2 linked regions of the Azotobacter salinestris genome follow. The protein of the gene in region 1 binds, or shares a complex with, the protein of each later gene. Links are inferred from orthologs where the notes say so. Each region holds a gene or a part of one and is shown on either strand. Other genes may lie near its edges.

Region 1 (7,425 bases):
ATTGCCATCGGCGCCGCTACACGGCCAAGAGCACCATCATTTATGCGGGTGACCGGTGCGAGAGCCTGTTCTTCATCATCAAGGGTTCGGTCACCATCCTCATCGAAGATGACGACGGGCGCGAGATGATCATCGCCTACCTGAACGCCGGGGACTTCTTCGGAGAAATGGGCCTGTTCGACAAGGAAGGCAGCGAAAAGGAGCGCAGCGCCTGGGTCCGCGCCAAGACCGAATGCGAAGTGGCGGAAATCAGCTATGCGAAGTTCCGCGAACTGGCCCAGCAGGATCCGGAAATCCTCTACGCCCTCGGTCGGCAGATGGCCGACCGCCTGCGCAACACCACCCGCAAGGTCGGCGACCTGGCTTTCCTCGACGTCACGGGACGGGTGGCGCGCACCCTGCTCGATCTGTGCAAGCAGCCCGACGCCATGACCCATCCCGACGGCATGCAGATCAAGATCACCCGCCAGGAAATCGGCCGCATCGTCGGCTGCTCGCGGGAAATGGTCGGCCGCGTGCTGAAGAGCCTGGAGGAACAGGGGCTGGTCCACGTCAAGGGCAAGACCATGGTGGTCTTCGGCACCCGCTGACGGCCTTTCCCCGGCCCGGCGCGCAACACGCCGGGCCGCGCCTCCTCAGCCCGGGAAGAACAGCCGGCGCAGCTCGGCGCCCGGCTTCTCCGCCCGCATGAACGCCTCGCCGACGAGGAAGGCATACACGCCGCTGACCTCCATCAGCTCGACATCGGCGCGGTTGAGAATGCCGCTCTCGGTGACCACCAGACGGTCCCGCGGCACCTTCGGCAGCAGGTCGAGGGTGGTTTCCAGGCTCACCTCGAAGGTATGCAGGTTGCGGTTGTTGATGCCGATCAGCGGCGTCTCCAATTGCAGTGCCCGCTCCAGCTCGGCGCCGTCATGCACCTCCACCAGCACGTCGAGACCGACATCCCTGGCGGTGGCGGCCAGCTCCAGCATCTGCGCATCGCCCAGCGCGGCGACGATCAGCAGCACGCAATCGGCACCCAGCGCGCGGGCCTCGACCACCTGATAGGGGTCGATGAGGAAGTCCTTGCGGATCACCGGCAGGCCGCAGGCCGCGCGGGCCTCCTGCAGATAGGCGTCGCTGCCCTGGAAGAAGTCCACGTCGGTCAGCACCGACAGACAGGTCGCTCCGCCGTCCTCATAGCTCCTGGCGATCTCCGCGGGGGCGAAGTGCTCGCGCAACACGCCCTTGCTCGGCGAGGCCTTCTTGACTTCGGCGATCACCGCCGGCTGCTTGCGCCCGACCTGCGCCTGCAGGGCCGCGGCGAAGCCGCGCGGGGTACTGGCGGAGCGGGCCAGCGCCTCGACCTCGGCCAGCGGGACACGGGCGCTGCGCTCGGCGACTTCCTCGACCTTGCGCGCGATGATCTTTTCCAGAACGGTGGGCAGGCTCACGCTTGATTCTCCTGACGAAAGACGGCGGTGATGGATACCAGCTCTTCCAGCTTGTCGCGTGCCAGCCCGGTGTGCAGGGCGTCGTGGGCCAGCGCCACACCCTCCTTCAGGGTGCCGGCCCGGTCGGAGGCATAGAGCGCGGCGCCGGCGTTGAGCACGATCATCTCGGCGGCCTTCTGACCGTTCTCGGTCTTGCGCCGGCCGAGGGCATCGCGAATCAGCGTCAGCGACTCCTGCGGCCCCTCCACATCGAGGCCGATCAGGCTCTGGCTCCTGATGCCGAAATCTTCCGGCTGGACGAGGTATTCGTCGATCTGGCCGTTGCGCAGCTCGGCGATGTGGGTCGGCGCGGCCAGGCTGATCTCGTCCAGACCGTCCTGGGCATGCACCACCAGTACATGCAGACTGCCCAGACGGGCCATCACCTCCGCCAGCGGCCGGCACAGCGCCTGGCTGAACACGCCGAGCACCTGATGCTTCACGCCGGCCGGATTGGTCATCGGACCCAACATGTTGAACAGCGTGCGCAGGCCGAGTTCACGGCGCGGGCCGATGGCGTGCTTCATCGCCCCGTGGTGGGCGGGCGCGAACATGAAGCCGACGCCGACCGACTCGACGCAGCGCGCCACCTGCTCGGGGCTCAGCTCCAGGTAGACTCCGGCGGCCTCCAGCAGATCGGCGCTGCCGCTCTTGCCGGAGACCGCGCGGTTGCCGTGCTTGGCCACCCGGCCGCCGGCCGCGGCGACGACGAAGGCCGCGGCGGTGGAGACGTTGAAGATGTTCATGCCGTCGCCGCCGGTGCCGCAGGTGTCGACCAGGTGTGCGGCGTCGATCCGCACCGGCGCGGCCAGCTCGCGCATGACCAGTGCAGCGCCGACGATCTCGTCGATGCTCTCGCTCTTCATGCGCATTCCCATCAGGAAGGCGCCGATCTGCGCGTCGCTGCACTGGCCGGTCATGATCTGGCGCATCACGTCCTGCATTTCCGCCGTGCTCAGGTCGAGACGCTCGGCCACCCGCGCCAGGGCTTGCTTGATGTCCATCAGCGCACGCCTCCGTTCTGCTTCAGGAAATTGGCGAACAGCTCGTGGCCCTGCTCGGTGAGGATGGACTCGGGATGGAACTGCACGCCCTCGATGTTCAGGGTCTTGTGGCGCAGGCCCATGATCTCGTCCACGGCGCCGTCCTCGAACTGCGTCCAGGCGGTGATCTCCAGGCACTCAGGCAGGGTTTCGCGCCTGACCACCAGCGAATGGTAGCGGGTCACCGTGAGCGGATTGTTGAGGCCGGCGAACACCCCCTGGTCCCGGTGGAACACCGGGCTGGTCTTGCCGTGCATGGCCACCCGCGCGCGCACCACATCGCCGCCGAAGGCCTGGCCGATGCTCTGGTGCCCCAGGCAGACGCCGAGGATCGGCAGCTTGCCGGCGAAATGGCGGATCGCCTCCAGCGACACCCCCGCCTCGCTGGGCGTGCAGGGGCCGGGCGAGATCACCAGCCGTTCCGGGCCCAAGGCCTCGATCTCGGCGATGCTCAGCTCGTCGTTGCGGATCACCTTGACCTCGGCTCCCAGCTCGCTGAGATAGTGGACGACGTTGTAGGTGAAGGAGTCGTAGTTATCGATCATCAGCAGCATGGTAGGCGTAACCCCTTGATTCACTGCGTCGGATGAAAGGCCCCGGTCCGCTGTTCCGTCAGGGAGGGCTCGTCTGCGAGCCGGGAACGGGGTGGCAAGGAAGCGTCCGGCCAGGCCGGAAAGGAAAGGGATCAGGCGCGCCAGCGCCAACGGGCGTGGGCCTTGACGACTCGCATCAGAAGGGTGCTGCTGGATGTCACGGAAATGTCTCGTCTTGCTGTCGGGGCACAGTAGCCCAGGCCCGACCGGCCTGCAACCGGACTATACCAGAGCGCGCGGCCCGGCAGCGCCGGTGCGGAGCGGGCGCGGTATGATCGCGCCCGTTTTCCACACCTGCACAGGCAACCCGATGACCCCATACAAGACACTGGCGGCAGCCCTGATCGCCCTGGCCGGCAACACGCCCGCAGCCTTCGCCGACTCGTACGGCCAGGGTCGCCACGAGGCCGAGAAACACCATCAGGAAATGCACCGGGAGTACCGAAAAGCCGAGATGGAGGCTCAGCGGGAACACCGCAAGCATGCCGGGGAAATGCATCGGGAGCAGCACAAGCACGCCGAAGAAATGCACCGGGAACGGCACAAGCATGCCGGGGAGCACTGGCGGGAAGATCACTGAAACCGGGACGACAGCTCACCGACATGATGAAGACATCCTTCGGGCTTTCCGGCCTGCGGACGGCCCTGCTGCTCTGCGCGCTCGGCTCGGCCCTGCCCGCCAATGCGGCCACGCAGGAGAATCAGGCCGTGGTCTCCCTGCTGAAAAGCGCCATCGAGGAGTTCAGCGCCGGCCGCCCCGACCAGGCCGCCTCCGCCCTGGAACGGGCCCTGCGCATCGAGCCGAACAACGCCATCCTCTGGCACTACCTGGGACAGACCCGCCTGCACCAGGGCCACCATCAGGAAGCCGAGTCCCTGGCCGCCAAGTCCAACACCCTGATCGGCGACAACGACGCCCTGCGCGTGCGCAACGTCTGGCTGATCGCGGCGGCCCGGCAGGCCGCCGGCCAGCAACGCAATTCGCCGGTCAGCGACGGCCAGCCAGCGGCCCTGCAGCAGCGGCTCGACGAAGAAACCGAGCGACGCCGGCAAGCCGAAAGCGAGATCGCCGCCCTGCGCGAACGGCTGGAGCAGGTGCAGGCGCGCTGCACGGCATCCAGCCAAGCCCCGCTGCCCTCCGCCGCGACCGGACAGAACCGCGGGGAAGCCCGCCTGCAGTGGTCCCGGCCCGATGAGCAGCAAGCCGCCCTCGGCCCGGTCGATGGCCAGAACGCCTCGCAGGTCCCGGCCAGCCACTGGCCGCCGCCGGGGCAGTGCCGCATCTGGTTTCCCGACCGTCCGCCGGGCCACCAGCCGCCGCCGGGCGACTGCCGGACGCTGAAGCGCGAGCTTCCCGCCGGGGCCTGGCTGGTCGGTTCCTGACGCCTAGGGTCTGTTGATGCTTTGCCGTAGGCCGCGACGGCGGCCCGCGCCTTGCCGAACGCGGCCCGGCCTGGTGTCATTTGACGCGGCAACGCGGCTCACGCCAAAACGTCAACAGACCCTAGCCCTTGACGCACACCACAGGCCGCAGCCGCGCCACCCGCACTGCCAACCCTGCCTGCTCGGCCGCCTCGACCACTGCGCCGACGTCCTTGTAGGCCAGCGGCGCCTCCTCGGCCACGCCGCGCAGGCTCGGGCTGCGGATCAGGATGCCGCGGGAGGCCAGCTCGTCCACCACCGAGCGGCCCTGCCAGCGGCGCAGCGCCTCGTGGCGGCTCATGGCGCGGCCGGCGCCGTGGCAGGCCGAGGCGAAGGCGCGCTCCCCGGTGCCCGCTGAGCCGGCGAGAACCCAGGAGAAGGTACCCATGCTGCCGCCGATCAGCACCGGCTGGCCGACCTGGCGGTACTCCGCCGGCAGCTCGGCGTGCCCGGCGGCGAAGGCGCGGGTCGCCCCCTTGCGGTGGACGAACAGCCGCCGGTGCTGTCCGCCGAGGACATGGCGCTCCTCCTTGCAGGTGTTGTGCGACACGTCGTAGAGCAGCGGCAGATGGATGCCGGGGAACACCTCGGCGAAGGCCTGCCGGGTCAGGTGGGTGAGGATCTGCCGGTTGGCCAGCGCGCAGTTGATCGCCGCGCGCATGGCGCCGAGGTAACGCTGGCCGAGCTCGGACTTCAGCGGCGCGCAGGCCAGCTCGCGGTCCGGCAGGGCGATGCCGGCCTGGGACGCGGCGATCACCATGGCGCGCAGGTAGTCGGTGCCGATCTGGTGGCCCATGCCCCGCGAGCCGCAGTGGATGGTCGCCAGCACGTCGCCCTCGGCCAGGCCATAGGCCCGGGCCGCCCGGACATCGAACAATTCGTCGACCACCTGCACCTCCAGATAGTGGTTGCCCGAGCCGAGGGTGCCCATCTCGTCGCGCTGGCGCTTCTTCGCCTGCTCCGAGACGGCGGAAGGATCGGCGCCGGCCATGCAGCCGGACTCCTCGATGCGCGCCAGATCCGCCTCGCCGCCGAAGCCCTCCTCGACCGCCCACTTCGCGCCGCCGCGCAGCATGGCGTTCATCTCCCGGGCCGACAGGCGCAGCGCCCCGGTGCTGCCGAGCCCGGCCGGAATGTGCCGGTAGAGCACATCGGCCAGGCGCGGCTTGGCCGCCTCCACGTCGGCCAGCGTGAGCCCGGTATGCAGGCTGCGCACCCCGCAGGAGATGTCGAAGCCCACTCCGCCGGCCGACACCACCCCGCCCTCCTCGGCATCGAAGGCCGCCACCCCGCCGATCGGGAAGCCATAGCCCCAGTGCGCATCGGGCATGGCGTAGGCGGCCTCGACGATGCCCGGCAGGCTGGCGACGTTGGCGATCTGTTCGCCGACCTTGTCGTCCATCGCCTCGACGAGTTCTTGCGAGGCGAAGATCACCCCCGGCACACGCATCGCCCCACGGGCCGGCAGTTCCCATTCGAAGGGACCGCGCTGGCGGAATTGCGAGAGGTTCATGGCGCTCTCCTGCAGATAGCGATCTGCCTGACTATAGGCGAGCGTCCGGGATGCGGCCGGACCGGTCATCGACCGCCATGGCCGCGATCCGCGCGGGGGGATCGGCCCCCGCCGCTCAGCCCTCCAGCCGCTGTGCCAGATAGGCCAGCAGCGCATCCAGGCTGCCCAGGCGCTGGTAGTCGGCCTCAGGGATGCTCACCCCGAGGCGCTGGTGCAGGGCGGCGAGAAAGCGCAGCCAGTCCATCGAGTCGAGGTCCACCTCGTCGCGCAGCGGACGCTCGCCGCGCAGGGTGGCAGGATCGACTTCCGGGGCGATGCCCTGCAGGGCTTCGAGCACCTGCCGGCGGATCTGTGCTTCGTCCATCTTCGAATCCTCACAGGCTGTCCGGGGCTTGCAGCAGGCGGCGGATCTCGGCGAGAAAGCGCGCGCCGTAGTGGCCGTCGCTGGCGCGGTGGTCGGCGGCCAGGCTGAAGTGGGCAGTGGGCATCGCGCACAACCGGCCCGCCTCCACCCAGGGCCGTTCGGCGATGCGGCCGACGCCGACCAGCGCCACCTGCGGCGGGTAGATCACGCCGAACACGCTGTCCACGCCCTGGTCGCCGAGCTGGGTGACGGTCAGGCTGGCGTCGGCGAGCTCCGAGCTGCGCAGCGAATGGCTGCGCGCGCGCTGTACCAGATCGCCCAGCTCGTCCATCAGCTGGGCCAGCGGCTTGTCGGCGACGTCGTGCAGCGCCGGGGCGATCAGCCCGCCCTGGCGCAGGGCGACGGCCACGCCCAGATGAATGCCGGGGGCCGGGTGGAAAGCGCCGCCCTGCCAGAAACCGTTGAGCTGTGGGTAGTCGCGCAGGGCCAGGGCGATGGCCTTGAGCAGCAGCACGCCGGGCAGCAGGCGCCGCTCCGGCGCCAGCTCGGCGTTGTGCGTGGCAAGCCAGGCCATGACAGCGCCCAGGGGGATGGTCTCGCCCAGGTAGTAATGGGGAATCTCGCGCTTGGAACGGCTCATCGCCGCGCCGATGGCCTGGCGCATGGCGGCCTGGCGGTCGACGGGCGCGGCCTGCCTGGCGGCGGCCTCGACGTCCTCCAGGGTCACGGCGCCCTGCGGCCCCGTGCCGGACAGAACGCTGGCGTCGATGCCCAGCTCGGCGGCGCGCTTGCGGGCGGCCGGCGAAATCCGCGGCCGCCCGGTCGGCACGGCGGCCGGAACGGCGGCAGTCGGCACGGGCGCCGTCTCCGCGGACTCTCCCGGCTCCAGCAGGAGGGCGATGGGCGTGCCCACCGGTACCTTGTCGCCGGGCTGGATCAGCAGGTCGAGCACGTTGCCGTCCTGCCAGCACTCCACGTCCACCGCCGCCTTGGCGGTGTCGACCACGGCGACCAC
Region 2 (5,301 bases), 1.4 Mb from region 1 along the record:
GCCTGTGCTGAGCAAAGCCATGCAGTGCCACAACAAGGCCGAGTTGGACGAGCTGTTCGAGGGGATCGAGCTGCCAGTATACTGACGGGGCGGATGCCGGCCGGATCAGCTCTTGCCGACCAGGTTGCCGGCATGCAGGCCGCATTCCTTGTGGGTGGCCTCTTCCCACCACCAGCGACCTTCGCGCTCGTGCTGGTTGGGGAGTACCGGTCGGGTGCAGGGTTCGCAGCCGATGCTGATGTAGCCTCGCTCGTGCAGCGGGTTGTAGGGAATTTCCAGCATGCGGATATAGCCCCAGACTTCCTCGCTGCTCATCTGTGCCAGTGGATTGAACTTGTACAGCGGCCTATCCGGCGTGGAGAAGGCGCCATCCATCTCGAACGCGGCCACTTGGCTGCGAGTCCCGGGACTCTGATCACGACGCTGGCCGGTGGCCCAGGCGCTGACGGTGGCGAGTTTGCGCTTGAGCGGTTCGATCTTGCGGATACCGCAACATTCGCCGTGACCATCCTTGTAGAAGCTGAACAGTCCTTTTTCCCTGACCAGCGGTTCGAGGAGGCGGGCATCGGGTGAAAGCACCTCGATGGCCATGCCATAGTGCTCGCGCACCTGCTCGATGAACCGGTAGGTTTCAGGATGCAGACGGCCGGTATCCAGGGTGAAGACCTTGACGTTCTTGTTGAGCTTCCAGGCCATGTCGACCAACACGATGTCTTCGGCGCCACTGAAGGAAATCCACAGATCGTCGCCGAAATGATCGAAGGCGACCTGCAGGATTTCCTGGGGCGATTTGCCGGCACAGGCAGCGGCCAGTTCGGCGAGGTTAACAGCTTGCTTCATCGGGCGATTTTCCTAGGTGTCATGAGCGGCTGGGAATTGTGCGTCGCGCATGCTAGCAAAGGAAGTTTCCTTCCCTAAATAATCGATCCCTGTCGATGGATTCATTTTCGTTATGAAGGGCTGGCTAGAGCATGCGAAGAGTATCCAGCAGGGTGCGTACCTTGGTGATGGACTCCTGGTACTCCGCTTGCCAGTCGGAGTCGGCGACGATGCCGCCACCGCCCCAGCAGGTGATTCGCCCATGGCGGGCCAGCAGGGTGCGGATGGCGATCGAGCTGTCCAGCTCGCCGCGCACATCAAGGTAGAACAGCGAGCCGCAGTAGATGGAGCGGCGCCTGCCTTCCAGCTCCTCGATGATCTGCATGGAGCGGATCTTCGGTGCGCCGGTGATGGAGCCGCCCGGAAAGCTGCCGGCGAGCAGGTCCAGGGCATCCTTCCCCGGAGCCAGCTCACCCCTGACGCAACTGACCAGATGGTGCACGTTCGGATAGCTCTCCAGGGCGAACAGTTGGGGAACGCACACCGAGCCGGGGCGGCAGCTACGGCTCAGGTCGTTGCGCAGCAGGTCGACAATCATCAGGTTTTCGGCCCGGTCCTTGGGGCTGTGCTGAAGTTCGTCGGCTAACAGCCTGTCTTCCTCGACGCTGCGGCCGCGTGGGCGGGTGCCCTTGATCGGACGGGTTTCCACCTGTCGCTCTGTGACGCGCAGAAAGCGCTCCGGCGAGAGGCTGAGAATGGCGTCGCCGTCATTCAGGGACTGATATCCGGCGAAGGGGGTCGGACAGGCCCGGCGCAAAGCCTGGTAGGCCGTCCAGGGGTCGCCCTGAAAGGGTGCCTGGAAGCGCTGGGCGAAGTTCACCTGGTAACAGTCGCCTGCCTGGATGTAGGCGAGAATGCGCTCGATGGCCAGGCGATAGCCATTGGCAGTCAGATCCGGCATGAAGTCCGCCTCGAGCTGGAATGCCGTATTCCGGGCTGCCGCCGGAGCAGAGAACAGTTGTTTCAGACGCTCGCATTCATTGGTGTCCAGGCTGGGATGGCAGACGAGGGCGGTCGTTTGCGCCTGGTGGTCGGTGATCACTGCCCAGGCATACAGGCCGACCTGGGCGTCGGGGAGGCCGAGGTCATCGCAAGCCGTGTCGGGCAGACGCTCGAGACGACGGGCGAAATCGTAGGACAGGTAGCCCATCAGGCCGCCAGCGAAAGGAAGTCCATGCGCTTCTGCATGACCCAGGCTCGATGAGGCCTGACGCAATCGCTGGAGAAAATCGCTGCCGGTTTCGCCGGGGGCGGGACTGAAGCAGGCCAGGGGCCAGGCACTGAACAGGTCGTAACGGCCACGCTGCGATGCCGGCTGGCCGCTATCGAACAGTACGGCGCCGGGTGCCTGGCGGATCCTCTCGAAATAGCGGGTTGGGTCGGCACTATAAGGGAGGACGTGGGTACGGCAACTGGGCATGCGGATGCGTCGGTTGTGGCGAGGCCTGATTGTAGCGTCGGATGCTCTGGAGTGCCGACTGGAGAGCAATCCGCCCCCGAGGGGGCGGAGGAGCAGTCAGATGGCTGCGCTGGGAACGTGGCCGAACAGCTCCTGGGAGAAGCGCACGCGCTCGGCCGGGGTCTCCTGGAGGCCGCGCTCCTTCAGCTCGGCCAGATGAGCTTCGATCTTGTGGGTGCGCAGGGCCAGGCCACAGTCGTTGGCGATCTGGATATTCAGTCCCGGGCGGGCATTGAGTTCGAGGATCAAGGGGCCCTTGGTTTCGTCCAGCACCATGTCGACCCCGATGTAGCCGAGACCGCAGAGTTCGTAGCAGCCGGCCGCCAGCCTCATGAAGCCGTCCCAGTCGGGCAGTTGCACGCCGTCGACCGGATTGGTGGTGTCCGGGTGCTTGGCGATCTTGTTGTTCAGCCAGGTGCCGCGCAGGGTGATGCCGGTGGCCAGGTCGACGCCGACGCCGATGGCGCCCTGGTGCAGATTGGCCTTGCCGCTGGACTGGCGGGTCGGCAGGCGCAGCATGGCCATCACCGGATAGCCCATCAGCACGATGATGCGGATGTCCGGTACGCCCTCGTAACTGATGCTCTTGAAGATCGGATCGGGCTTGACACGGTATTCGATCAGCGCCCGGTCCCGATGCCCGCCGAGGGAATAGAGGCCGGTGAGGATGCTGGAAATATGGTGCTCGAGCTCATCGTGGGTGACGATCTTGCCGGACACCGTCTTGTAGCGGCCCTCGAAGCGGTCGGCGATGACCATGATACCGTCGCCGCCGGCCCCCTGGGCCGGCTTGATCACGAAGTCGCTGTGCTCGCCGATGATCTGCTCGAGCTTCTCGATCTCCTTCTCGGTCTCGATGATCCCGTAAAGCTCCGGTACATGGATGCCTGCCTCGATGGCGCGCTGCTTGGTGATGATCTTGTCGTCGACAATGGGATACAGGCTGCGCTTGTTGTATTTCAGCACGTAGTCCGCATTGCGTCGATTGATGCCCATGATGCCCCTGGCTTCCAGGGCCTTCCATCTCTTCCACAGGTTGATCATGTCTCATTCCTTCAGGAAGGCCTTGAAGCGGAACAGCTCGGTCAGGCGGTAGCCGCGGTAGCGACCCATCGCCAGCATGAAGCCCACCAGGATCAGCAGTACCGTCGGGAAGGTGAAGATGAAGTAGGTCAGTTCCGGAATGTTCATCAGCAGGTGGGCCAGCGAGGCGGCGATGATGGTACCCAGGGCGACCTTGAAGGCATGGCCACCGCCGCGCTCTTCCCAAGTGATCGACAGGCGCTCGATGGTCATGGTCAGGATCACCATCGGGAACAGGGACACGGACAGACCACGCTCGAGGCCGAGCTTGTGGCTGAGCAGGCTGATGACGGCGATCAGCACTACCACGAAGGTCAGCACCACCGACAGGCGCGGCAGCATCTGCAGCTTGAGGTGCTCCAGGTAGGAGCGCAGCGACAGGCCCAGCGCGGTGATCAGGGTGAAGAGAATGATGCCGAAGCCCACCTGGGTTTCGCGGAAGGCCAGGGCGATCAGGACCGGCGTGAAGGTACCGAGGGTCTGGATGCCGATCAGGTTGCGCAGGACCAGGATCACCAGCACGCCGATTGGAATCATGATCATGATCTGATAGGTCTGCTGGGTTTCCAGGGGCAGGCCGTACAGCGTGTATTCCAGGAAGTCGGCATCGGTGTTCTGGTCGGTCATCTTGGCCAGGCCGATGGCGTTCAGTTCACTGTTGTTCAGGGTGAAACTGACCTTGGCCTGCTTGCCTCCGTCCACACTGATCAGCGGCTCGTCGCCGGTCCACCAGATCAGGCGGTCGGCCGGCAGTCCCTGTTCGCCGGTGTCGGGGTTGAAGTACAGCCACTTCTCGCCGTTGAAGCTGCGAATCCAGAGTTCAGGACTGACTGCCTGGTCGGTGATCAGGCGCAGGGTGTGCACGCGCTCCATGGGGACATGGGCGAAGGACAGCAGGAGTTCGACGATGCGCACCCGGTTCGGAGTCGAGGTGTTGCCGGCGGTGAGCAGCTTGACGTTGTCGTCGTTGAGGTTGTTCACCCGCTTGATGGTCTCGCCGATGAAAGTCTCGACATCGGCCGAATGCTCGCGGATGGGAGCCAGCAGGGCTTCGGCGGCGATCTTCTCGGCGCCCTCCAGCGGGATGCTGTCGCGGAATACCGGGCCCTTGGGCTTGGGCAGGTCGCCGGTATAGCGCTTGGTCAGCGCCAGACGATAGTAGAGGGTCTGCTTGCCGCTGGTGCGTCGTGCCGACCAGGTCACCCGGCGGTTGTTGTCGACCTGATTGACGCTCACGCCATAGTTGTTGGAGATGAAGCTTTCATTGAGGCTGACATAGTTCTGGTTGAGCGGCGGAGCGAACATCTGCACTTTCACCGGCTCGCGGGGGTTGGCCTGAAATTCGACGCGCGCGTCGATGTTCCACAGGTCGTCGGTCTCGTCTTCGGTCACTGGAATGCCGAGGACGAAGATCTGATAGGCCGTGACCAGAACCCCGACCGACACCAGCAGGACAATCAGTATTTTCAGATGCAGGTTGAGAGCGCGCATGCGTATTACTCGGCGGAGTTTGCGACGGTGGCGCAACCGGGCTTGCCGGCTGCGTATTTAAGGCTCGGGTCGACCAGGGCACCGAAGCGCGCGAGTGCGTCGGAGCCGATCAGCAGCGGGTATTGGAATGCGCTCCGATCGGTCAGGTTTACCTCGATGGTGCGCAGGGTATCGCCCATGCAGAAGTCCAGCTCGACCACGGGGCGAGCCGTGTAGGACTTGCTTTCCGTCGGGTCGTAGTCGCCGGAGCGGCGCTTGATCTTGCTGACCCGAGCCAGAGGCCGTTCGATGGGATGCGAATGGCTGTCGTCGATGGCCAGGTAGAAGCGTACCCAGGTCTCACCGTTGCGCTTGAAGCGACTGATGTCGCGAGCGCTGAGCGATGCCGT

Evidence for each region.
Region 2: the proteins of GCU53_RS15660 (region 1) and pabB are in contact, whole or in part, in a solved structure (PDB 8RP0), measured with the Escherichia coli proteins. The link is inferred for Azotobacter salinestris from one-to-one orthologs.

The regions. Positions count from the first base shown.
Region 1 is NZ_CP045302.1:3,371,978-3,379,402, reverse strand. The notes cover bases 1,276-4,196. They hold GCU53_RS15660 (aminodeoxychorismate/anthranilate synthase component II), read right to left. Parts: upstream 3,073-4,196; coding sequence 2,479-3,072; downstream 1,276-2,478. Other genes in these bases: GCU53_RS15650 (tetratricopeptide repeat protein), read left to right, coding at 3,715-4,196; GCU53_RS15655 (hypothetical protein), read left to right, coding at 3,383-3,691; trpD (anthranilate phosphoribosyltransferase), read right to left, coding at 1,433-2,479; trpC (indole-3-glycerol phosphate synthase TrpC), read right to left, coding at 1,276-1,436. In the rest of the region: cAMP-activated global transcriptional regulator CRP, read left to right, coding at 1-590; more of trpC, read right to left, coding at 636-1,275; more of GCU53_RS15650, read left to right, coding at 4,197-4,494; GCU53_RS15645 (RtcB family protein), read right to left, coding at 4,616-6,046; GCU53_RS15640 (acyl carrier protein), read right to left, coding at 6,162-6,410; GCU53_RS15635 (dihydrolipoamide acetyltransferase family protein), read right to left, coding at 6,421-7,425. UniProt on the Escherichia coli protein: Part of a heterodimeric complex that catalyzes the two-step biosynthesis of 4-amino-4-deoxychorismate (ADC), a precursor of p-aminobenzoate (PABA) and tetrahydrofolate.
Region 2 is NZ_CP045302.1:4,743,148-4,748,448, forward strand. The notes cover bases 133-2,941. They hold pabB (aminodeoxychorismate synthase component I), read right to left. Parts: upstream 2,300-2,941; coding sequence 965-2,299; downstream 133-964. Other genes in these bases: GCU53_RS22480 (phosphoadenylyl-sulfate reductase), read right to left, coding at 133-840; GCU53_RS22490 (alpha-L-glutamate ligase-like protein), read right to left, coding at 2,396-2,941. Also shown: HTH-type transcriptional regulator CysB, read left to right, coding at 1-85; more of GCU53_RS22480, read right to left, coding at 106-132; more of GCU53_RS22490, read right to left, coding at 2,942-3,382; osmotic stress tolerance membrane protein RloB, read right to left, coding at 3,386-4,912; retropepsin-like aspartic peptidase RloA, read right to left, coding at 4,918-5,301. UniProt on the Escherichia coli protein: Part of a heterodimeric complex that catalyzes the two-step biosynthesis of 4-amino-4-deoxychorismate (ADC), a precursor of p-aminobenzoate (PABA) and tetrahydrofolate.